DNA from 2 places in the Erysipelothrix enhydrae genome. Region 2 is predicted to be linked to the other one. Evidence: a T-box and tRNA genes for the amino acid it is inferred to sense, from the RefSeq annotation. Region 2 holds a T-box; the other holds one or more tRNA genes.
What was found. A T-box is a leader RNA that pairs with one kind of tRNA and senses whether it is charged. The one in region 2 lies ahead of serS (serine--tRNA ligase), so its partner is inferred to be a tRNA-Ser.
Positions count from the first base shown of each region.

Region 1 (4,432 bases), 530 kb from region 2:
AAACATCTTTAGTCCTACATATATAAGGATAAGAGTTGCTAGTGGGTGGAGTCCTATTTGATCCCCCACAATCTTCGGCTCTAAAATATTCCGAATTACAGTGATTACAATGTAAGTAATCATGAGTCCGATGCCCAATGGAGTGTTACCCATGATGAGTTCAATAATAAACCACGGAATCATAACCGTTCCGGTTCCTAGAACTGGAAGGATGTCAATGATCGCAACCATAAAAGCCAAACCAATAGGATTATGGATACCAAGAATAAAGAACGCAAATGACAGCTCCACAAATGTCAGCGACATCAATTTAGCATAGGCTCTTAAATATTTACCGAGAACAGAAATCAGCCCATCTTTAATATCCAAGATCAAAGTTCTTTGTTTTAAAGGAATCATCCCCATTACACTGCTAACAATTCCTTGGTAATCCAACGTGAAGAAGAACGATGAAATAATAGCAATTAATATTGATATCAAAACACTTGGAATTGAAGAAATAAGTCGTGTAATGAAATTAATCGTTCCACCTGAAATCCCTTTGAAAATTCCATCAATGCTTTGAACTATAGAGCGACCAATAGATTCAATGATCTCAATGACATCCGGATCAAGATTAACGACGGCACCCTCTACCCAAACAATGACAGATTCAATTGCGGGAGATAGTGTTGCCTGATAGAAGCTTGGAACAGCTTTCGCAAAATTTTGAATACCCGCAATAACCGCTACCAAAATCCAAAATATAGCCGCTGCTAATAATATATAGAAAAGAATAACTACTAATAATGAAGAACCCTTTTGATTTCCAATTTTCTTTGTGAGTTTAGATATAACCGGCTTCAATAAGAATGCGATCACAAAACCAATAATAAAAGGCATCAGGTATTTCGTTGAAAATTTAAGGACCAATGCTGCAAGACTAAAACTTATTGCAAAATACAGAATATTAATTATAAAATTTTTACGTTTTTCAATCATAACTTCCTCCATCTATAGTTTATTTTAAAGATTTCAAGATTCAAAGTCTACCTTTATCATTTCCATATACCCATTTTTTGTTTCTTAGCATTTGCCTGTAAACGATTTAATTTATCTACATGAAGGTAATCACCATAGATATATTTAACCTTAGCAAATCCTCCGGAAACTAATAGTTCCTGTAAAAGTGTATCATCAACGTATACCCAGGCAATAACACGACCATATTTATCATACTTATCAGCTTCGGGATCATACTCAAGTTTGATTTTTTTTGCATTTTTTAAATATTCACACGTAAATGAGCTCGCTTCCTCTGCAAAAAATTGAGGATTGTATTGATCATTTTGACGCAGCTCTGGCGTATCTACAGCAATAAAACGGACTTTCTCTTTTTTACCACCAATGTTTAGTTGTGCTGTATCCCCATCAATACACTTGTGAAGTGTAACGTGTTCCATATTTGAATTACTCTGCGGCTTCGCAAATTCAGATAGAAGAAATATTATTACCAAAATAACTAGAACAGTGATTTTAAGTAACATATTCGCGGTGTTTTGTTTAATTTTATTGTTCATAGACACATTATACCCTAAACAATGTTAAATATTAAAAAAAACAATAAAATCCTATTGCCTAAGACCTATTGTTGTGATAATATGAATGAGCACTCAAAGAAGAGAGCAAGAAACAAACTTGGAGATGTACTCAAGTGGCTGAAGAGGTGCCCCTGCTAAGGGTATAGGTCGGGTAACTGGCGCGGGAGTTCAAATCTCCCCATCTCCGCCATTATTTTGTTTCTCATATATAAAAAAATGGTCCAGTGGTGTAGCGGTTAACATGCCTGCCTGTCACGCAGGAGATCGCGGGTTCGATTCCCGTCTGGACCGCCATTTTTTTGCAGGTGTAGTTCAATGGTAGAACACGACCTTGCCAAGGTTGAGGCGGGGGTTCAATTCCCCTCACCTGCTCCAAAATATTAATTATTAAGAACAGCATTGTTCTTTTTTTTATATCTTCCCTCAATTCAATAGACTTCTAATTGAATTGAGATTCCTTTTACCATCATTTTTTAGGCTTTGTGTTGACTGTAAGGTTGCATTCTGTAGCTGATTTAGAGCCAAACAAAAAAAACTAGTTTATGTTGTAAAAAAGGCTTGGAATAAGATTTTATCTATGGTAATATATATGAGCGTTAAGGGATTAACGTTTTGCAAATGGTCCAGTGGTGTAGCGGTTAACATGCCTGCCTGTCACGCAGGAGATCGCGGGTTCGATTCCCGTCTGGACCGCCATTTGCAGGTGTAGTTCAATGGTAGAACACGACCTTGCCAAGGTTGAGGCGGGGGTTCAATTCCCCTCACCTGCTCCAAGTACAATTTAATGTTTGCAAATGGTCCAGTGGTGTAGCGGTTAACATGCCTGCCTGTCACGCAGGAGATCGCGGGTTCGATTCCCGTCTGGACCGCCATTTGCAGGTGTAGTTCAATGGTAGAACACGACCTTGCCAAGGTTGAGGCGGGGGTTCAATTCCCCTCACCTGCTCCAAATAATTAATTTAACTCTATAAGTTCGCTTATAGAGTTTTTTTACTTTTAAAATCAAAGATTGGATTTAGAATAATATACGTTATAATGCTTTTATAGGAGGATTGTTTATGACCGAATCGATATATATTTTGAATATAATGGACAGTTACCAAATTGTTGTCGCAATCATCAGTCTTTCCGGTGTTTTACTAAGTTCTTTATTTGGATACATCAGTTCGTATCTTGGTAGAAAACAATCTGCCGATACCGAATTAAAGAAAATAAAAGAAAACCATCAGAAACAGATTGATCGGGAGAAGAAACTTGAAAAAGATACTAAACTTCGAATTGTATTACAAGAATTAACAGAAGGTTACTACGCTTTAAACTACGATTAATCCATTCCCGGTACGTACTTCAATACACCGGAAGGACAGGAAATCTTTAACCGTGTAATGTCTTTTATCACAGCATATGGTGATGAGCAATCCGTACAAACAACTATATACCTTCAAAAAACAATCTTTGAAAGTCATCTTTTGAGTACCTATTATGATTGCTTATCAGAATACGTACAAGACGACTTAACTTACACCATAGATTGGATACGCTATGAAACAAACGCACTTACATCGATATTAATTGCTCAACTTCGATATGATATCAGTAATGAATTACTGAATCCAAAAGATCTTATGATGGTAAAATATAACAATGATAATCCCGTTCTTAGGGATTTCTTCGAATCCGGCGTAGACCTATTTATTGAGATGCTTCAACTTGAACACTTCTATCCATATATTGAAAAGCATACTGCTTTAAAAGAAAAAACATATTCTAATTGAATATGTTTTTTTAATTACGATGAGGTCGAATGATTCGTTTACTATTCATATAGGTTATTACAAAATAAATCAGATAAAACAGAAAAACAATCGCGACCGTTGAAATGCTTAATACATTCGATGGATAACCTAAGTTGATTAGATTTAAATTTCGCTCTACCGCAATCAATCCAACAACTGTATGAACTAAGGCGACACCCAGTGGCATAAAGAAATATAAAGCTGTTTGTTTTAGAAGAGCACGATTTATCATGTTTGATGAAACCCCAATCTTCCGAAGAGTTTCATAGCGTGCCTGGTTATCACTGGCTTCTGATAATTGTTGGAGCGCTAAGATAACAAGACTTACGATTAAGAGTACCATCCCAACATATAGTCCCACAGCGGCAATGATAATTTCAGTACCCATTCCCGTAAGTCCTGAATTATATCTGGAAAGAATATCGGTAGCATAGTACTCTGTTGGATCATCCTTTTGTTTTAGATTTACTTGTTCTATAATCCTTTCAATCTCTGCCTCTGACGAATTCAAGAGATTAGCACTCAGAATCGTTTTGATAAAAACGTCAGGCCAAGTGACCTTTATATGATTGAAGTCTTGATCATTAACCACCAAGATCGGGTATCCATTCGATTGATTGGAAATGATTACAAAATTTTCTTTATCATAAGGTTGTAATAGAAATTCTTGATTATCAAAAATTAATGGTTTGCGATAATCAAGGACATCGACCAAAGGTGTGCGCATCGTAACAAGGCTGTTGTAATCCGGTTGAAAGTAAAGTTGATTCTGATCGAGCTTGAGTACCGGTTTCTTATGAAAGGTACGGACTTTATTGTAGTCACTAAGTGTGACAAGTGCTAAGGGTTCTCTTAATGGTTCTATATCCTCCTCTATATCCCCTGACTGCACGAGTATATCTGTGCTAAATGACTCGGAGCGATAGAGGTTAACTTGAAATCCTTCTTCAAAATATTCATCCAAACCCAAATCATCTTTATAATTTTTTGAAACGCCTAAATCATCATACATATAAGTGAATGTTAGGTCATAAGGGACGGTTTCTTCCGTGGAAA
Region 1 is NZ_CP125807.1:128,763-133,194, forward strand. It holds gene ytvI (sporulation integral membrane protein YtvI) at 1-981, opposite strand, end outside; gene LLS04_RS00745 (thermonuclease family protein) at 1,038-1,559, opposite strand; tRNA gene LLS04_RS00750 (tRNA-Ser) at 1,680-1,770, shown strand; tRNA gene LLS04_RS00755 (tRNA-Asp) at 1,799-1,874, shown strand; tRNA gene LLS04_RS00760 (tRNA-Gly) at 1,882-1,955, shown strand; tRNA gene LLS04_RS00765 (tRNA-Asp) at 2,201-2,276, shown strand; tRNA gene LLS04_RS00770 (tRNA-Gly) at 2,280-2,353, shown strand; tRNA gene LLS04_RS00775 (tRNA-Asp) at 2,377-2,452, shown strand; tRNA gene LLS04_RS00780 (tRNA-Gly) at 2,456-2,529, shown strand; gene LLS04_RS00785 (hypothetical protein) at 2,639-2,908, shown strand; gene LLS04_RS00790 (hypothetical protein) at 2,966-3,355, shown strand; gene LLS04_RS00795 (ABC transporter permease) at 3,366-4,432, opposite strand, start outside.
Region 1: it has a tRNA-Ser gene. The T-box ahead of serS (serine--tRNA ligase) is inferred to sense a tRNA for this amino acid. The anticodon was not compared.

Region 2 (4,432 bases):
AGATGGTGCGGCTGCGATGCGTTATACAGAAGCGCGTATGTCTAAAATCTCAATGGAATTAATTCGTGATATCAATAAGAATACTGTAGATTTTATTGATAACTATGATGGTGAAGAGCATGAACCCGTTGTACTACCATCGCGTTTCCCTAATGTTCTTGTTAATGGTGGTACTGGGATTGCGGTTGGTATGGCAACAAATATTCCTCCTCATAATCTTGGAGAAGTAATTGATGCAACGATTGCATTAATCGATAACCCAGATATAACAATCAAAGAACTAATGGAAGATTATATTTTTGGTCCTGATTTTCCAACAGGGGCACTTTTACTTGGACGTAGTGGAATCAAGTCAGCGTTTGAAACAGGACGAGGTTCTGTAGTTATGCGGGCAAAAGTGGATATCGAAGAAATGAAGAATGGTAAACCACGCATTATTATTTCAGAAATCCCATATCAAGTTAATAAAGCTACTTTAGTAGAAAAAATCGCAACACTTGTTCGTGATAAAGAAATTAATGGAATCACAGACCTACGAGATGAATCAAACCGTGAAGGAATTCGTATTGTAGTAGAACTACGAAGAGAAGTTCAAGCCGAAGTTGTATTAAACCAACTGTATCGTCTTACAGCACTCCAATCATCCTTTGGGGTTAATATGTTAGCACTTGTTAATGGAAGACCTGAGTTATTAAATCTATTACAAGTATTAAGTCACTATCGTGATCATCAAATTGAAATTGTTACACGTAGAACACAGTTTGAATTGAAGAAAGCAGAAGATCGCGCACATATCCTACAGGGACTTATGATTGCACTTGATCATATTGATGAAGTTATTTCAATCATACGTACATCCAAGGACGATCCAGAAGCGATTACTCGACTCAATGAAGCCTTCGATTTAACTGAAATTCAATCTAAAGCAGTATTAGATATGCAATTGCGTCGTTTGACCGGATTGCAACGTGATAAAGTTGAAAATGAATTCAATGAATTAACTATTCTAATTGTTGATTTAAAAGATATTTTAGCGAACCACGATCGATTGCTTACAATCATTAAAGACGAATTAATCGAAATCAAAACAAAATTTGGTGATGATCGTCGTTCTGAAATTGTAGAAGCTGATATTGATATGTTAGATGAAGACTTAATTCCAGTTGAAGATATTGTTGTTACGATGACAATGAATGGATATATCAAACGTACAACAGTTGATTCATTCAATACACAAAACCGTGGTGGAAAAGGTGTACGCGGTATTAGTACATACGATGAGGACACCGTTGATCAATTTATAGCGATGTCGACACATGATTATCTATTACTCTTTACAAACCTCGGAAAAGTTTACCGTATTCGCGGATTTAATGTACCGTCATCAAGCCGTACATCAAAAGGAATACCAGTTATTAACTTATTAAACCTTACAGAAGGTGAAACCGTTAAAACGCTCGTTAAAGTTGCGAAAGATGACGAATCAAAATATGCATTCTTCGTTACAAAACAAGGTATTGTGAAACGTGTTGAAGTTCAAGAATTTGAATCAATACGCCAAAACGGTAAAATTGCGATTACACTTCGTGAAGATGACGAACTCGTAGGTGTTCGTATGACAAACGGAGATAACGAAATCATTATCGGAGGAAGCAACGGTAAGGCCGTTCGATTCGATGAAAATGAAGTCCGTTCTATGGGACGTACAGCATCAGGTGTTATTGGATTTAATGTTGATGAAGGTGAAGTGGTAGGAATTGCTACTGACCGTGAAGGTCAATATATCCTAGCAGTAACCGAAAAAGGTTACGGTAAGCGTACTGACATCTCGGAATACCGACGCACCAAACGTGGGGCTAAGGGCGTTAAAACAGTAAACATTACTGAGAAGAATGGTAACCTTGTCTCACTTCGTGCAGTTAACGGTGATGAGGAAGCATTAATCATCTCTAATGAAGGAACTGTTATTCGTACAGAAATCAGTAACATTGGAATTTATGGACGATCAACGATCGGTGTTCGTTTGATTAACGTTGGTGAAACAGATTCTGTGTCGCAAGTTGCGATTCTTCAACCTACAGTTGAGGAACCAAATGAAGAACAAACAACAGATCAAGTAGAACCTGTTAATGAAAAAGAAATAGAAATTGCAGAATAACATAAGCAAGGAGGAAACTCCTTGCTTTTTCTTTCGATTCTATTTGACTTAAAATATGATAATCGCTATAATTTACTTAACTCGTTGAGAGGGATTAATATAACTGTTTTATTTAAGAGAGATGATGCTTGGTGAAAATCATTATAAAACTTTATAGTTCCACCCTGGAGAGATTCATTTCGGAAGACAACCGTTATCTGTTAAAGGTATGTTCCACGTGGAACATATGAAAAAGGGTGGCACCACGTTTACACGTCCCTTAAGAGGTGTTTTTTTTATTTTCAAAAGGAGAAAAATATGTTAGATATTAATCTATTTAGAACCAATCCTGAGCTTATTAAGGAAAACCTTAAGAAGAAGTTCCAAGAACATAAAGCGGATATGGTAGACGAAATCATTGCTCTAGATATTGAATATCGCGGAATTAAGACTCGCGCGGATGAACTAAGAGGGCAACGTAATGCTTTAAGTAAACAAATTGGTCAGCTTATGGGTCAAAAAAAGATTGATGAAGCAAACGCCGTGAAAGAACAAGTTCAGGCTTTCGCTCTTGAACTAAAGGATATCGAAGAACGTGAAGAACCATTGTTTAATAAAATCAAAGCTTTAATGATGGAAATTCCAAATATCATCGCGGACGATGTACCGATTGGTAAAGATGATAGTGAAAATGTTGAACGTTATACAGTAGGGGATATCGTCGATAAAGGATTTGATGTTCCTTATCATACAGACATTATGGAGTCGTTTGGCGGTATTGATCTTGACGCAGCACGAAAAGTTGCTGGAGCTGGGTTTTATTACCTGCAAAAAGATATTGCACGATTACATTCCGCTGTTACTTCATATGCTCGTGATTTTATGATTGATCGTGGTTACGATTATGTTATCCCTCCATTTATGATTCATCGTGACGTAGTAAGTGGCGTAATGAGTTTTGAAGAGATGGAAAACATGATGTATAAAATCGAAGGAGAAGACTTATATCTAATCGGTACAAGTGAACACTCCATGATTGGTAAATACATTGATACTATTATCGACGGAGAAACGCTACCTCATAAACTTACAAGTTATTCACCATGCTTCCGCAAAGAAGTAGGGGCTCACGGAATTGAGGAACGCGGGGTATACCGTATCCATCAATTTGAGAAACAAGAGATGGTTGTAGTGTGTCACCCCGAAGACAGTGCAGTATTATTCGAAGAACTTTACCACAATTCAGTAGATTTCTTTAGAACCCTAGATATTCCTGTTCGTGTTCTCGAATGTTGCTCTGGAGATCTTGCAGATTTAAAGAATAAGAGTGTTGATGTTGAGGCATGGAGCCCAAGACAGAAGAAATATTTCGAAGTCGGAAGCTGTTCAAACTTAACAGATGCTCAAGCGCGTAGATTAAAAATACGTATTGATACGCCAGAAGGCCGTGTCTATGCACATACTTTAAATAATACAGTTGTAGCACCACCAAGAATGCTTATCGCATTTTTAGAAAACAATCTTCAAGCTGATGGAAGTGTATTGATTCCTGAAGCACTTCAACCCTACATGGGATTCAAGAAAAAAATAGAGCCTAATCAATAGGCTCTATTTTTTTACTAATTTTTGAATTTGATTCATTACAGCATTTTCATTATTCGATTCAATAACTTCAGTGACAACGCCTTTGACATCCGCATGTGCATTAGCGACTGCGTAAGAGCTTCCTGCCAGCTCTAACATCTGGATATCGTTGTGATAATCCCCGAACGTAATAATGTCCGCAGCGTCGATACTAAGAGCCTTTAGTAAGTGCTTGATTCCAACTCCCTTATTAACATTAGAATGCATTACATCAATCCATACCGCTCCCGCAGTGACTGCATTAAAGTGACCGTCTAAAGATTCTTTAACAATCTCATTAAAATTAGAAACCGTGTGATTGAGACTGCACGCAGTTATCTTAACAAAATCTACATCTATAGCTGTGAGATCGTCGACAATAACGAACCCAGGATAGTATTCTTCGAGATATTGTTCGTGTATTGGGTCGCCAAGTTCAACATAGGCACAATCAATACCTGATGCAATAATCGAAGTTTCGATACATGTCCTGAAAACCTTTGTTACAGTTTCCACGTCTAGTTTAGAGAATACTGATTTATACAGTATCTCGCCGTTGTGCTCTACAATGGCGCCGTTGTCAGAAACAAACGATAGATCATCAATGAAATTAACCGCTTTTTTCTTAATGCTAAATAGAGTACGTCCACTGGCTAAGACCATATGGATGTT
Region 2 is NZ_CP125807.1:654,783-659,214, forward strand. It holds gene gyrA (DNA gyrase subunit A) at 1-2,158, shown strand, start outside; T-box leader at 2,234-2,421, shown strand; gene serS (serine--tRNA ligase) at 2,456-3,742, shown strand; gene LLS04_RS03325 (HAD family hydrolase) at 3,746-4,432, opposite strand, start outside.